DNA from 3 places in the Streptomyces sp. NPDC047000 genome. Region 2 is predicted to be linked to each of the others. Evidence: riboswitches for the same ligand, from Rfam matches in the RefSeq annotation. Region 2 holds a riboswitch; each other region holds the start of a gene.

Region 1 (5,271 bases), on a different contig from region 2:
GGCGCGGCAGGGCGGGGGCGAGGGAGGCGTTGAGCCGTACGCCGGGTGCGGTGTTCATCACCCCGAACGCGTTGGGGCCGACGATGCGCATCCCGTACGCGCGCGCCTGCCGGACGAGTTCGCGCTGGCGCTGCAAGCCCTCGGGGCCGCTCTCGGCGTACCCGGCGGAGAGCACGACGAGGCCCTGGACACCGTGTTCACCGCACTCGGCCAGGACGCCGGGAACCTGCTCGGCGGGTACGGCGATCACGGCGAGGTCGACCGGGCCCTCGATCTCCCGCACCGAGCGGCGGGCGGGGACGCCGTCGAGTTCCCGCTGTCCCTCGGGAAGGGCACGGTTCACGGCGTACAGGCGGCCGGTGAAACCGGCGTCCCGGATGTTGTCCAGGACGTCGCGGCCCACGCCGCCGGGAGCCCGGCCGGTGCCCACGACGGCGACCGCGCCCGGCGCCAGCAGACGCCGCACGGAGCGGGCCTCGGCACGCTGCTCCCGCGCGCGCTGGACGGCGAGCGAGCGGTCCGTGGGCTCGATGCCGAACTCCAGGTGCACGACGCCGTCCTCGAAGCTGCGCTTCTGGGTGTAGCCGGCGTCCGTGAACACCTTGATCATCTTGGTGTTGGCGGGGAGCACCTCGGCGACGAAGCGGCGTATGCCGCGCTCGCGCGCGACGGCGGCGATGTGCTCCAGGAGGGCGGAGGCGACACCGCGGCCGTGGTGCGCGTCCTGCACCAGGAAGGCGACCTCGGCCTCGTCCGCGGCTCCGGAGGCGGGCATCCCGCCGGGGCCGATGCGGTCGTAGCGTACGGTGGCGATGAACTCTCCGCCGACGGTGGCGGCGAGTCCCACCCGGTCCACGAAGTCGTGGTGCGTGAAACGGTGGACGTCCTTCGCGGACAGGCGGGGGTAGGGCGCGAAGAAGCGGAAGTACTTCGACTCGTCGGAGACCTGCTCGTAGAAGCTGACCATGCGGCCGGCGTCGTCGGCGGTGATGGGCCGGATCCGTGCGGTGCCGCCATCGCGCAGCACCACGTCGGCTTCCCAGTGGGCGGGGTACTCTTGCCGGTCCGGCGAGCTCTGCATGCGCCCCAGCGTACGGCTCGCGTACGACAACGGCGCGAGACGGTCCCCGAGGCGGCCAGGGAGGGCCACGGGGAGCCGCGGCGACCGGTGGGGGCCGGCCGGGGTGCCGGACCGGGTCCGGGTCACGGTGCGGTGACGACAGGGACAGTCCGGACGGAACGGATGAGCCGGACGTCCTGGACAGGTGTGGACGGGTCGGACCAACCGGACGGGCCGTACGGCCCGTCGAGGCACCTCCGCCGATATGGAACACTGGTCTAGACAACGCTGAGAACCTGAAGGGCAGCATCACATGGCTGAGCGCCGCGTCAACGTCGGCTGGGCCGAGGGCCTCCACGCCCGTCCCGCTTCCATCTTCGTCCGGGCCACCACGGCCACCGGCGTCCCCGTGACGATCGCCAAGGCCGACGGCAACCCCGTCAACGCGGCGTCCATGCTGGCCGTCCTGGGCCTCGGCGCCAAGGGCGGCGAGGAGATCGTCCTCGCCTCCGACGCCGAGGGCGCGGACGCCGCGCTCGACCGGCTGGCCAAGCTGGTTGCCGAGGGGCTCGAGGAGCTTCCGGAGACGGTCTGAACCGCCCCGGCACCGCACGACGGAGCCGCGCCGCCCTGACGGGTGGCGCGGTTCTGTCGTTTCCGCGTCCTCGACGGCGGCCCGGGAATTATCACGGGCATGACCCAGGCCCGGGACCCGGGGCCAGGCATCCGTAAACCGGGCACGCAAAAGGCGCACCGGCGTAATACACCGGCGCACGGGAATTCGGGCAGCGGAAAACAGATCCCTGCGGAATACCACTTCTTTGTATACGGCGGCCGTGTTAAAGCCGCAGACCCGTCATGTTTACGGGAGGTTGCGAAGTCCTCACGCGGTCCGGCCGGTCCGGTCCGCCGGGGAAACGCAGCCGGTGCGCGGCCGTCGCGCGCTCGGTGTGCAGGGCGGTGACGGCCCGCGCGCGCTCGCTGTCGCCGCGCGCCACCGCGTCCACGATGGCCCCGTGCTCGGCCCAGGAGTCCACCGGGCTGGCGGGCGCGTCCACCGTGTACATCCAGGCGATCTTGTGCCGGAGCTGGGTGAGCATCGACGTCAGGGCGTGGCTGCCGGAGGACTGGGCGAGCGTCTCGTGGAACCAGCCGCCCAGCGAGCGCAGATCCTCGCTGTTGCCCCGCCGGGCGCGTTCCTGGCCCAGCCGGACCAGGCCGCGCAGCACCTTCAGATGGGCCTCCGTGCGGCGCTGGGCGGCCCGGGAGGCGCCGAGCGGCTCCAGGAGCATGCGCATCTCCAGCAGGTCGGCGGCCTCGTGCTCGGTCGGCTCGGCCACGCACGCGCCCGCGTGCCGCCGGGTGACGACGAAGCCCTCGGCCTCCAGCGTGCGCAGCGCCTCGCGGACGGGGACGCGGGAGACGCCGTAGCGGCGGGCGAGGAGTTCCTCGGTGAGGCGGCTGCCGCGCTCGTAGACACCGGCGACGATGTCGTCCCGGATAGCGGTGCACACCGAGTGCGCCGGAATACGCATGACCGACCTCCGCCTTAATCCCCGTGAAACGTCGACGATCGAGTTGTGCTGACGTGTGTTCCGTGACTCTATGGCAACGGGACGGAATTTCCGACGGCGGGCCGGAATCCGGGGATATTTTTTGGACAGCGGGCCACCGGAAAACCGAAAGCCCCGGCTCGGACGAGCCGGGGCTTCCCGGGGACGTGATGTACCGCACTCCGCGCCGGGCGCGGGACGGCGGCTGCCGGCTGCCGGTGCCGGATGTTCACATCGTGCCGGCGGGGCGGGCGACGGGTGTCAGATGCTCACACCGTGCTGACGCAGGTACGCGACGGGGTCGATGTCGGAGCCGTACTCCGCGGTCGTACGGGCCTCGAAGTGGAGGTGCGGTCCCGTGACGTTGCCGGTCGCGCCGGACAGGCCGATCTGCTGGCCCGTGACGACCTGCTGGCCCACGGACACCGCGATGGACGACAGGTGGCCGTACTGCGTGAAGGTGCCGTCGTTCATCCTGATGACGATCTGATTGCCGTACGAACCTCCCCAGCCGGTCTCGACGACGGTGCCGTAGCCCACCGCGTGGACGCTCGTGCCGCTGGCGGCGTGGAAGTCGATGCCGGTGTGCGCGCCGGAGGACCACAGGGCGCTGCTGGCCTGGTAGCCGGTGGAGACGTACGAGTGGGAGATCGGCGCGACGAAGGTGTTGAGGCGCTTGCGCTCCGCGTCGCGGGCGGCGCGCTCCTTGGCCTCACGGGCCTTCTCCGCCAGCTCGGCCGCGCGCTTGCGGGCGGCCTGCTCGGCCTCCTTGCGCGCGGCTGCCGCCTGCTGGGCGGTGGCCTGGGCGTCGATCGTGTCGGCGACCGTGTCACCGAGGGCGACGACGGGGATGAGCCCGCTCGTCTCGAGCGCGTTCTGCGCGGGGTCGCCGGCCGCGAGTGCGGGGGCCGCGAGGGTGCCCACCACGCCGCTGGTGGCGAGGGCCGCGACACCCGCGGCCTGGGTGGTGGAACGCTTCATCCGGCTGGGCCGGCGGTGCTTCCCGGGGGCGCACGACGCCATGAAGGGGCTGGTCCTTTCCTTCCCTCTCGCCTACCGGGTTAGCTGACGGGTTCGGAGCAGGAAGGTCTCCTACGGACCCCCTCGCTGTACGCGCGGGCGTCCGATTCACCCCGGGGGACTGTGGGTCCCCGGCTCCCCCGGCTCGCGCCGTACGGGGACTCGGCGATGGCTGTCCGCTGCCGCGGATGCGGCGTGCTGCGTGACGGACAGGCCGGGACGACGCTAGACGGGGCGGCTTTCGGTCCTCAAACGGATCACATCTTTTGTAGCGCACGCCACAGGGCATACAGGTTGCCTCTCCCGTAAATCGGGCATACGCCCACCCCTGCTGACGGCCGGTGGGCGGACAGGAGCCCTGACGGCCGGGCCGTCCGGCCGTCAGGGCTCACCCGCGCGCGGTGCTACTCCGCCGTGACGACCGTGACGTCGCCGATACCGAGGGCCTCGACGGGCTCCCTGATCTGTGCCGCGTCGCCGACGAGGACCGTCACCAGACGGTCCACCGGGAAGGCGCTCACGACCGCCGCGGTGGCCTCCACGGTGCCGGTCGCGGCGAGCTGCCGGTAGAGCGTCGCCTGGAAGTCGTCGGACAGGTACTGCTCGACCTGGTCGGCCAGCGTGCTCGCCACGGCGGCGGCGGTCTCGTACTTCAGCGGCGCCACGCCGACGAGGTTCTGCACGGCGACGTCCCGTTCGGCGTCGGTCAGCCCCTCCGCGGCGAGCGTGCGCAGCACCGTCCACAGGTCCTGCAGTGCGGGACCGGTGTTCGGCGTGTCGACGGAACCGCTGATGGCGAGCATCGCGGCGCCGGTGCCGTCCGGCGCGGACCGCAGGACCTGCCCGAACGCCCGCACACCGTAGGTGTAGCCCTTCTCCTCGCGCAGCACACGGTCCAGGCGCGAGGTCAGGGTGCCGCCGAGGCAGTACGTGCCGAGCACCTGGGCCGCCCACGTCCGGTCGTGCCGGTCGGGACCGGTGCGGCCGATGAGCAGCTGCGTCTGGACGGCACCGGGCCGGTCCACGATGACGACGCGGCCGGTGTCGTCGGACGTCACCGCGGGCACCGGACGGGGCCGGGCCGGGGCACCGCTCCAGCCGCCCAGGGTGTCCGCGAGCAGCTCGTCCAGGTCGACGCCGGTGAGGTCGCCGACGATCACGGCGGTGGCCGTCGCGGGGCGCACGTACCGCTCGTAGAACCGGCGTACGGCCGCGGCGTCGATCTTCTCGACGGTCTCCTCGGTGCCCTGGCGCGGGCGCGACATGCGGGCGGTCTCCGGGAAGAGCTGCCGGGACAGCTCCTTGGCGGCCCGGCGCGCCGGGTTGGCCAGCTCGTGGGGGATCTCGTCGAGACGGTTGCGCACCAGGCGCTCGACCTCGCTGTCGGCGAACGCGGGCGCCCTCAGCGCGTCGGCGAGCAGTCCGAGCGCCTTGGGGAGCCGGGAGACCGGGACCTCCAGGCTCAGCCGGACGCCGGGGTGGTCGGCGTGCGCGTCGAGCGTGGCGCCGCAGCGCTCCAGTTCGGCGGCGAACTCCTCGGCGGAGAGCGTGTCGGTGCCCTCCGAGAAGGCGCGCGCCATGATCGTGGCGACACCGTCGAGGCCGGCCGGCTCGGCGTCGAGCGGCGCGTCGAGCAGC
Region 2 (5,271 bases):
CGGCACCGAGACGATGTCGCCGGGCGTGCAGGAACCGGCCGGGGCCGTACCGCCCGCCGTGTTCAGGCGCAGTACCTCCACCGTGCCGGCGAGCAGGCCACGGCCCGCGCCGGACTGCGTGGCCCTGAGGTCGAGTTCGGGGATGTTGCCGTCGCCGTTCGGGGTCTTGGTCAGGACGGCACCGGTGACCGCGCTGCCGTCGGGCGCGACCCACTGCGGGGTACCCGAGTTCGGAGCCACGAAGGAGTGCCGGATGCCGTGCTGGAGACGGGCGCTGACGTCGCGCTGGGCGAAGGCGTGTCCGCCGGTGGTGTCCGCCTTGCACTCGTAGATCTGCTCGCCCTCGACGACGGACGCCCGGACGCCGCGCAGCGCGTGGCGGAAGTCGACGTCGGCGGTGACCTTGTGGAGCTGCCCGCGGACGGCTCCCCCGGGGAACTTCCTGGTGTGCAGGTTGGCGTAGAAGGAGCCGGGGTCGTTCGTGAGCGCGGTCAGCACGGCCGGGTCGTCGACCTCGACGGTGCCGGTGGCGCTGTGGTGTCCGGCGTGCCTGAGCGCCTCGGTCAGGTCGACGACGACATCGCCGTTCACGCCCTTGGCACCCTGGTGGAGGTGGAGCGCGGTCGGCCTGCCGGTGCCGTGCCAGGTGACGGCGACGGACACCTTGTCGCCCTCGACCTTGATGAACTCCAGTGCCGTGCCGTGCGCGTCCCCGGTGGCCGGGCCGCCCGCGACGGGCACCTCGGCGGCGCCGCGCAGGGCGGTGGCCAGGACGGTCGTGGTGGCGGCGGTGCCCGTGGCGGTCGCGGTGGCGGCGACCGCCGGGATCGACCCGGCGGCCACGCCCGCGGCCGCGACCAGGGCGGCGCCGGTGGCGATCAAGGTCGTGCGGCGCGTGGTACGCGTTGCGCTGATGCCCATGATGGTGCGTGCTCCCCGCATCTCGCCCGGCGTCCCCTGCACCGGGTCCCGGGCATGAGTACGGCGCGCCCCGGGGGCGAGGCTCAGCCCACCGGCGTGATGCGGGTCACATACGGCGAGCCGACGCGGCACGGCGGAAGCGGCGGAGCCGATGCGGCACGGCGGACACCGCGGAGCAGCTGACGCGCGGCGGACACACCGGAGCAGCTGACGCGCGGCGGCTACGGCGGGGCGCGTGCCGCCGGGGCTCAGCCGGCCCGGTGCACGACCGCGTCACACAGCTCCACCAGGGCCGCCTTCGCGTCGCAGTCCCGCAGCGGGGCCAGTGCCGCGCGGGCGTCCTGGGCGTACCGCACGGTGTCGCGGCGGGCCTGCTGGAGCGCGGGGTGCGCCCGCAGCGCCGTCAGCGCCTCCGCGTGGCGGGCGTCGTCGCCGAGGTCGGAGTCGAGCAGCTCGCGCAGCGCGATGTCCTCCGCCCTGCCGTCCCGCGCCGCCATCTCCCGCAGCCGCAGCACCGGCATGGTCGGAATGCCCTCGCGCAGGTCGGTGCCCGGGGTCTTGCCCGACTCGTGCGAGTCGGAGGCGATGTCGAGGACGTCGTCGGCGAGCTGGAAGGCGACGCCGAGCCGCTCGCCGTACTGGGTGAGCACGTCGACGACCGTCTCGTCGGCGCCGGACATCATGGCGCCGAAACGGCACGACACCGCGACCAGTGAACCCGTCTTGCCGGCCAGCACGTCCAGATAGTGCTCGACCGGATCACGGCCGTCGGCCGGGCCCGCCGTCTCCAGGATCTGCCCGGTGACCAGCCGCTCGAACGCCTCCGCCTGCACCCGCACCGCCTCCGGGCCGAGGTCGGCCAGGATGTGCGAGGCGCGGGCGAACAGGAAGTCCCCGGTCAGGACGGCCACCGAGTTGCCCCAGCGGGCGTTGGCGCTGGGCACACCGCGGCGCACCGCGGCCTCGTCCATGACGTCGTCGTGGTACAGGGTGGCCAGGTGGGTGAGTTCCACGACCACGGCCGACGGCACCACTCCCGGCGCGTACGGGTCGCCGAAGCGCGCCGCGAGCATCACCAGCAGGGGCCGGAACCGTTTGCCGCCCGCCCGTACCAGATGCTGCGCCGCCTGTGTGATGAAGGGGACCTCGCTCTTGGTGGCCTCGAGCAGCCCTTCCTCGACAGCCGCCAATCCGGCCTGGACATCGGCTTCCAGAGCCTGGTCCCGCACGCTCAGCCCGAACGGCCCGACGACGGTCACGGGGGATCTCCTGTCTGCTGGCGTCTACCGGCGCTTACGCGGTTTGTCGATAGGTCGCTGCCATCACTCAAGTCAGCGTATCCGGTCAGCTTTCGATCACCGATAGCGCCCACCGTCACAGGACGGGCGCTATTGGATCACGACCGTTATGCATTTGATCAAACAATAAGAACGGACATTGATTGACTTAAGAGGAATTATTGCCGTCTGCCGCGAATCGGGCGATCGCACACCATCACCAGAACAACGACGCGCACCGCCCGCGAGGTTCCATTCGGAGTCGGCCGTCGAAATACGTCCGAACTGATCACATCTGAGCTAATTGCCCTTTTCGTCACTCTCGCTCGAAACCGTGAGTTGCCTCACTCGGCACTCCCGGCGCGTCCGGCCCACCGCGCGCCGACGCTCCCCACACCCTCTTTCCCCTGCCGCCCAGTTGATGCATGGCGGACGCAAAGGATCAAGCGGCCCATATCGCTCCGACCAAGGTCAAACTGCGCGATACCCCTCTCCGCGACTTGTTCCGGACATGTGCTCTCGCATACGTTCCCGGCCAGTCGAGCGGAACGCCGAATCCTGCCGCCGCCCGACCGACCACCCACCCACTCGCCATGGCAGGAGCGGGGGACCCAGGTAGAACGCCGTACCGGACAGCGCGCCGGGCCGGCTCGGGGTGAAGTCGCGCCGCCGCAGGGCGGCCCGGCCGGGCAGCTCCCGCCCGAACCCGACAGCTCACCTCGCAGGCGACGGAGAGGAATGTGTCATGTCTGCACCGGGCCAGCTCCGCCATGCCCTCAGCGCGTCCCGCGCCCCCCGCTCCTCCGGCCTCCTGCGCACGCTCGCCGTCGCCGTGACCGGCGCCGCCGTCCTGGCGCTGCCGCTCGTCGGCGCGACCAGCGCGTCCGCGGCCCCCGCCACGCCGGCCACCTCGTCCACCGCTCTCGCCGGGTACCCGAACAACCTCGACGGCTGGATCCGCCAGTCCCTCGCGATCATGGCGCAGAAGGGCATTCCCGGTACCTACAACGGCATCTACCGCAACGTCATGCGCGAGTCCTCCGGCAACCCCGGCGCCGTCAACAACTGGGACTCCAACGCGGCCAAGGGGACTCCGTCCAAGGGGCTGCTCCAGGTGATCGACCCGACCTTCCTCGCCTACCACGTGGCGGGAACGTCCTACAGCCCGTTCGATCCGGTGGCCAACATCACCGCGGCGTGCAATTACGCCGCGGCGCGCTACGGGTCGATCGACAACGTCAACGGAGCGTATTAGCCCCCGCCGGGCCGGCCCCTCAGGAACCGGCCCCTTGCGGGGCCTCGTTCCCGAACCGGACCGCCGGCCCCTGGGGGAAGAGGCGGTCCAGGACCGCTGCGATGCCGTCGTCCTCGTTGGACAGGGTGATCTCGTCGGCCACCGCCTTGAGTTCGGGGTGCGCGTTGGCCATGGCGACGCCGTGGGCCGCCCAGTCGAACATCGGGATGTCGTTGGGCATGTCACCGAAGGCGATGGTGTCGGCGGGGCGCACACCGAGGTGTTCGGCGGCCAGGGCCAGGCCCGTCGCCTTGGTGATGCCGCACGGCTGGAGCTCCACGGTGCCCGGGCCCGACATGGTGACGGTGGCCAGCGAACCGATCACTCCGCGCGCCGTCGCCGCCAACTCGTCGTCGGACAGCGTGGGATGACGCAGCAGGACCTTGCTGATGGGCTCGCACCAGAGGTCGTCGCGATGCCGTACCCGCACCGCCGGCAGGGTCGGGTGCGGCATCAGATAGCCGGGCTCTGTCAGCGTGAGCCCGTCCACGCCGTCCTGGTCGACGGCCGCGTACAGCTCCCCCACCTCGGCCTCGATCTTGCCGAGCGCGGTCTCGGCCAGTTCGCGGTCCAGGGTGACGGACCACAGCAGCCGGTCGGTGGCGGCGTCGTACAGCTGCGCGCCCTGGGCGCACACCGCGAACCCCGCGCCGCCCAGGTCCTCCAGGAGCGGACGCACCCTGGGCGCCGGGCGGCCCGTCACCACCAGGTGCCGCGCGCCGGCCGCCGTCACCCGCGCGAGCGCGGCGAGCGTCCGGTCGGAGAGGGTGTCGTCTCCGCGCAGCAGTGTCCCGTCCAGGTCGGTGGCGATGAGGGAGTAAACGGGGCGGTCGGCAGGCGCGACGGTTGCGGGCATGATCAGAGAATACGGATCGCCGGACGCGCCGATCGGACACGCGGGGCACGGCGGAGCAGGGCCGCACCTCGCCGCCACGCACTGCCGCCCATGTCAACTCCCCTTCCGCCGCAGCCGCTTCGGTCGCACACATACTTCATGTGATCTTCACGACGTGCCGGACCGCCGGTCAGGGGTGCGCCATCGCGAGGTGCTCGGCGAGCCGCGGGGAGGCGAACTCCGTGCCGCACACGAAGCGCATCACCGGACCGTAGGAGGCGGCGGCGGGCAGGCCGGTGAAGTAGAGGCCGGGGACCGAGGAGACGTATCCCGCGCCGAGTTTCGGGGTGCCGCGGCTGACGGCCACCTCGGTGCGCAGTCCGTCGCCGAGGAAGTCCATCGCCGCCGTGTCGACGCGGTAGCCGGTCGCGGCGATGACATGGTCGGCGGGGAGCTCGCGGGTACGGCCGTCGAGGGTGCGGACGGTGAGCCGCGGGCTGCCGTCCGGGGCGTCCGTACCGGTGATCCGCTCGACCTCCCGCACCGTCACCTTGTCCTCGAAGCGGTCGCGCAGCCACCACGCGCCGAGCGGGCCCAGGACGCGGCGGACCAGGTAGTGGCGCAGATGCGCGGGCAGGTACCGGTAGGGGTGCGGGTAGTGGCTGAACGCCCACAGGGACCAGGCACGGCCGAAGGGCGACTCGGGGCGCAGCCGGGGCTGGTCCCACGGCGCTGCGCCGAAGGCGACCTTGTCGCGGCCGCGGGAGACGACGGTGACCTGGGCGCCCGCCTCGGCGGCCAGAGCCGCGGTCTCCAGCGCGGACTGGCCCGCGCCGACGACGACCAGGTCCCGGCCCGCGAACCGGGTCAGGTCGTGGTGCTGGGAGCTGTGCGAGACGGGTCCGGTGGGGGCGGGTCCGCCCGCCCCGGCGACGGCCAGCTCC
Region 3 (5,271 bases), on a different contig from region 2:
GATCGCCCTGACGTGTCCGTTGTACGTCGCTATCTTGCCCCGCAGCCGCTTGAGCACCGGGATGCCGCGGGTGTCGAAGCCGGTGGTCACCAGGACCGTGCCGGCCACCTCGGCGAGCCGGCCGACCGCCGCCTCGAAGCGCTCGGCCACGTCGTCCGGGTCGGTGCCCGGCCGGATGATGTCGTTGCCGCCCGCACAGAAGGAGACGAGGTCCGGCGCGAGCTCCACGGCCCGCGGGAGCTGGTCCGCCACGACCTGGTCGAGCAGCTTGCCGCGTACGGCGAGGTTGGTGTAGTCGAAGTCGCCCTCGGGCCGCCGGTCGGCGAGGAGTACGGCGAACCGGTCGGCCCATCCGACGAACTGTCCGTCGGGGCCGGGGTCGCCCACTCCCTCGGTGAAGCTGTCCCCCACCGCCACGTACGACCCGATCACTGATCTGCTGTCACTCTTCGAATCGTCTGCCACAAGGGGCCATGATTCACCGGGTGATGTGACCTACGCGACCGTAGGCAAGGCTTGACTAGCGGTGACAAAGGACACTCGTAAAGCGTTGTCCAATTCTGGAATACACGTCCGGCCGGGGGCGTTGACGGCTCGGTCGCCCGCGGTCCGGGGGCTCGCACCGGCGCTCGGGTGCGCGGGCAGGCCGGAGGCCGGACCCGGGGATCGTGGTCCGGCCTCAGGCGGTACGGGGGGACGGGGGCAGGGGGTACGGCGCCGCGTACCCGGCGGACCGGGCGCGGTCGGCTCGGCGGTCAGCCGACGGCGACGCCGTGCGAGCGCAGATAGCTCACCGGGTCCACGTCCGAGCCGTAGTCCGGGGTGGTGCGGATCTCGAAGTGCAGGTGCGGGCCCGTCACATTGCCGGTCGCACCGGAGAGGCCGACCTGCTGACCCGCCGTCACGGACTGCCCGGCCGAGACGGAGAGGCTGGACAGATGGGCGTACTGCGCGTAGTAGCCGTCGGCGAGCCGGAGGACGACCTGGTTGCCGTACGCGCCGCCCCAGCCCGCGGAGACGACGGTGCCCGCGCCCACGGCCTTCAGGGGGGTGCCGGTCCCGACCACGAAGTCGACCCCGGTGTGGTAGCCGCTGGACCACATGCTGCCCGCGACGTGGTACGACGTGCCGACGCCGGCGCCGGAGACCGGCAGCGTGAAGCCGGCGGCGGCGGGGGCCGCGGCCTTCGCGGCGGACGCCGTCCCGGCGGACGAGGACGCCGCCGACGAGGAGGACGGGGAGGACGGGCGCGCAGGCGCGGTCCGCGACCCGGCGGTGCCCGCCGCCGCCTGCCCGCCGAGCGTGAGCTTCAGACCAGGGTGGATCAGCGACGGATCGCCGCCCACCGCCGCGCGGTTGGCCTGGTAGAGGTCGTGCCAGCCGCCCCGCACCTGATGCTCGGCGGCGATCTTCGCGAGGCAGTCGCCGGTGCGGACGGTGTACGTCGTCACCCGCGCGCCCGTCGCGGCGGTCACCGTTCCCGCGCGGTGCACGGTGACCGGCGCGGCCTGAACGGTCTTCACGGAGACGGGCCGGGAGACCGTCTCCGCGGCCGGCTGCGCGGTCGCCGCGTGAGCGCCCGGTGCGCCGATGAGCGGCAGGGCCAGCGCGGCACCGCCGGTTCCGGCGGCGGCTATGGAACGGGTGAGGCGCTGGGCCCTGGGACGGCGGTGCTTACCCTTCGCGGGCATGACGGATTCCTCTCCGGCGCCTGCGAGGTGAGCTGTCGGGTTCGGGCTGGAGCTGCCCGGCCGTGACGGGACGTCACGACTTCACCCCGAGCCTGTTCCGGAGACCGGACCAGGCAGTGGTACCTGTGGGTCCCCCGCTCCTGCCGTGCGTCGGGTGGGTGGTGTGCGGATTCCGGTCGGCGGCAGGATTCGGCGGTCCGTCCGGATGGGTCGTGAACGTAAGCGACCAGGACGCGAAGTAACAAGTCGACGGATATGCCGCCGCGCGATTCACTTGATCCTTTTACCGAATTCCCGGTCACCCTCCGTGCATTCCGCCCGGAATTCCCGCGGCAATTCCCAAGGAAAACCTCATGGATTACGTGAGCATGACGGACGACTCACGGTCACGGATATGAGCCTGCTCACCCGCCCCGCACCATCGCCCCCCATTCCAGGCCGAGTTGGAATGAAGGGCGATGAAGAGCAATGAACGGCAATGAAGGACAACCAAAGCCGCATAGCGGCAACGAAGCGGACAGAAGCCTCAGATTCTCCGCAACCGCACGACCGTCGCGTCCAGGTCACCCTGCAACCCGGTGCGCAGCCCGTGGTGCAGCAGCACCGCACCCGGGTGCACTTCACCCGTTTCGCGGCATTCGTACGACGCCGCCGGGTCGAGCCCGCGCAGCCGCAGCGCGGGGACACGTTCGCCGTAGCGCTGGGCCTGGAGGCAGGCGAGGACGACGGTCTCGTCGCCGAGCGAGTACTGCACCGCGCTCAGTCCGCCCTCCGGCGGACGCAGCCGGTACTGCCCGCCGCGCTGCACCACGGGCCGGATCTCCTTGTAGAGCTCCACCCAGCCGCGCGCCTCGGCGAGTTCCTCCTCGCTCCAGTCGCTGAGGTGACCGCCGACGCCCAGCACGCCGGCCATGGCGCTCACGAACCGGAAACGCAGGCTGCTGGCGCGGTGGTTGAGCTGGATGTTCGGGCTGTCGGTGACCCAGGCGGCCATCACCCGCGCCGGGTGGATCTGGCTGAAGCCGTGCTGGATCTCCAGCCGGTCGAGCGGGTCGGTGTTGTCCGAGGTCCACACCTGGTCGGTGCGGCTCATCACCCCGAGGTCGATCCGGCCGCCGCCGCCCGAACAGGACTCGAAGGCCACGTCCGGATAGGCCGACCGGAGCCGGTCGAGGAGGGTGTAGAAGGAGCGGACATGGTCGACCCACAACCGCTGCGGGTACGGCTCGCCGGGCCAGCCCGCGTCGGTGAAGCAGCGGTTGAAGTCCCACTTCACATAGTCGACGGGAGTGGACGCGAGCAGGTCGTCCAGCTGCTCCCAGAGATATTCCTGGACGTCCTCACGGGCCAGGTTCAGCACCAGCTGGTTGCGGAACTCGGTCCGCCTGCGGCCCGGCTGGAACTGCACCCAGTCGGGGTGCGCGCGGTAGAGGTCGCTGTCCGGGTTGACCATCTCGGGCTCGACCCAGATGCCGAACTGCATACCGAGGGCGTGCACGTAGTCGGCGAGGGGCTTGAGGCCGCCGGGGAAGCGGTCGGGGTTGGGCCGCCAGTCACCGAGTCCGGCGCGGTCCGAGGTGCGCGAGCCGAACCAGCCGTCGTCGACCACGAACAGCTCGACCCCGATCGCGGCGGCCCGCCGGGCGAGCAGGCTCTGCTGCTCCTCGGTGATGTCGAAGTGGGTGGCCTCCCAGGAGTTGAACAGCACCGGCCGGTCCCGCTCGGCGTCCGGGACGACGTACGCCCGCTGGTAGGCGTGCCAGGCGCGGCTGGCCCCGCCGAAGCCCCCGTCGCTCCACAGGCCCGCGAAGACCGGCGTGGTGTACGACTCGCCCGGCTCGAGCAGCAGCAGCCCGGAGTCGTCGTACCCCGCGCCGCCGGTGATCTGGACGCGCGCGTCGGGCAGCTGGGCCACCGCGATGCGCCAGGAACCGGACCAGGCGAGCGCGCAGCCGTAGACCTCGCCGTGCTCCTCGTCGGCGCCGGTGTCGAGCGCGACCCAGGGCAGGTGCTGGTGGCCGGTGTGGCCGCGCCGGCTGCCGATGATTTTGTCCCCGTAGGTGAGGGGCGTACGGGCGAGCCGGGACTCGGCGGCCCAGCGGCCGTGCAGCTGGGACAGCCGCCAGTCCTCCCGTTCGGGCAGGGTCCAGGTGGCCGGGTCGGCGCGCAGCAGTTCCAGCGGCTCGCCGCCCTCGTTGCCGAGGGTCACCCAGCGCTCGACCACGTCGTCGCGCATCCGGTAGTGCAGGGTGATCGCGAGTCCGCCGTCCCGGAAGCGCAGCCGCAGTTCGCCGTCGCCGGACGCGTCGTGCTCATGTCCCTCGAAGTGCCACTCCGTGCCGCGGCGTTCGGCGGTGCGCACCGACAGGGCGGGCCGCACGAAGCGGGCGCCGCCCTCGACGGGGTACTCCTCGCGGCCGTCGAGGCCGGACTCGAAGGGCCGGTACGGCGGGAGCAGCCCGGGGACGAGGGACTCGGCGGCGGCCAGGGAGATTCTGGGGCCCCAGTGCAGATGGAGGAGCACGTCGTCGTCCGTGAGGTGGACGGCGTAGCCGCTCGACGGCCCCGACAGCAGCCATGTACGTCCGTTTCCGGCGATCTCCAGCACCGCGCCTCCACAGTTCCCGACAAGCCCGCTCAGACTCCGACATGATCCATGATCAAGGGCTGCGCGCCGGGAAGCAACGCCTGTGGAAAACATGCGAGAACTCGTTCGCCGCATCCCCGCCCCCCGGCCGCCCCGCGCCTGGCCGCACGCCCCGGAAGCGCTCTCCCCACCCGGGCCTGTGGACAGTCCATTGCCCCGGGAAACCGTGCCGTATCGTCAAAGTCGCATCCGCCGGCGGATCCGCCGAGCACCGGCGGAGCCGATGAGAGGAGCCTCCGTGACGCAGCAGGTCCCGTCGACCGAACCCGAGCTGACCGGTGTGCGCAATTTCCGTGACGTGGGCGGTCTGCCGACCGTGGACGGACGCCGGGTGCGGCAGGGGGTGCTGTTCCGCAGCGGCCATCTCGCGCACGCGACGGACGAGGACGCCGCGTTCCTGGCGTCGCTGGGGCTGCACACGGTCTTCGACTTCCGCAACGACGCCGACCGCAGGCTGGAGGGCCCGGACGTCGACCTGCCCGGGGTGCGGAACGTGAACCTGCCGCTGAGCGACCCGGCGGACGGCGCCGAGTTCTGGAGGATGGTCCGCGACGGCGATCTGGACCAGCTGCGCGCGCTGCTCGGCGAGGGGAAGGCGGCGGCACGGATGATCGCCTCCTACCGGGCGATCGTCACCGAGCGCACCGGCGAGCACGCGCGGGTGCTGGCGGCGCTCGCCGAGGACAGCGTCCCGGCGCTGATGCACTGCGCGGCCGGCAAGGACCGCGCGGGTCTGTCGATAGCGGTCACGCTGCTCGCGCTGGGCGTGGAACGCGAGGCGATCTTCGCCGACTACCTGGAGTCCAACGCCAAGCACCGCCGCTACAAGGTGCGGCGCACCGGCGACTCGGCCTACTCCCCCGAGGTGATGGAGCTGCTCGGCCCGCTGTTCGACGCGCGGGCCGAGTATCTGACGGCGGCTCTGGAGACCGC

The links. Region 2 has a riboswitch for cyclic di-AMP ahead of ABZ862_RS36475 (transglycosylase SLT domain-containing protein). Riboswitches for the same ligand answer to the same signal wherever they lie in the genome.
Region 1: it holds a riboswitch for cyclic di-AMP, as region 2 does, so the genes downstream of both, ABZ862_RS22425 (M23 family metallopeptidase) here and ABZ862_RS36475 (transglycosylase SLT domain-containing protein) in region 2, are expected to answer to the same signal.
Region 3: it holds a riboswitch for cyclic di-AMP, as region 2 does, so the genes downstream of both, ABZ862_RS03140 (LysM peptidoglycan-binding domain-containing M23 family metallopeptidase) here and ABZ862_RS36475 (transglycosylase SLT domain-containing protein) in region 2, are expected to answer to the same signal.

The regions. Positions count from the first base shown of each region.
Region 1 is NZ_JBEYWE010000014.1:85,216-90,486, forward strand. It holds gene ABZ862_RS22410 (GNAT family N-acetyltransferase) at 1-1,081, opposite strand, end outside; gene ABZ862_RS22415 (HPr family phosphocarrier protein) at 1,374-1,655, shown strand; gene ABZ862_RS22420 (GntR family transcriptional regulator) at 1,900-2,595, opposite strand; gene ABZ862_RS22425 (M23 family metallopeptidase) at 2,875-3,636, opposite strand; cyclic di-AMP (ydaO/yuaA leader) riboswitch at 3,649-3,811, opposite strand; gene ABZ862_RS22430 (pitrilysin family protein) at 4,038-5,271, opposite strand, start outside.
Region 2 is NZ_JBEYWE010000044.1:8,232-13,502, forward strand. It holds gene ABZ862_RS36465 (CHRD domain-containing protein) at 1-921, opposite strand, end outside; gene ABZ862_RS36470 (polyprenyl synthetase family protein) at 1,170-2,180, opposite strand; cyclic di-AMP (ydaO/yuaA leader) riboswitch at 2,810-2,941, shown strand; gene ABZ862_RS36475 (transglycosylase SLT domain-containing protein) at 2,944-3,453, shown strand; gene ABZ862_RS36480 (HAD family hydrolase) at 3,473-4,348, opposite strand; gene ABZ862_RS36485 (FAD-dependent oxidoreductase) at 4,518-5,271, opposite strand, start outside.
Region 3 is NZ_JBEYWE010000001.1:771,083-776,353, reverse strand. It holds gene ABZ862_RS03145 (SGNH/GDSL hydrolase family protein) at 1-432, opposite strand, end outside; gene ABZ862_RS03140 (LysM peptidoglycan-binding domain-containing M23 family metallopeptidase) at 756-1,691, opposite strand; cyclic di-AMP (ydaO/yuaA leader) riboswitch at 1,696-1,858, opposite strand; gene ABZ862_RS03135 (alpha-galactosidase) at 2,218-4,299, opposite strand; gene ABZ862_RS03130 (tyrosine-protein phosphatase) at 4,577-5,271, shown strand, end outside.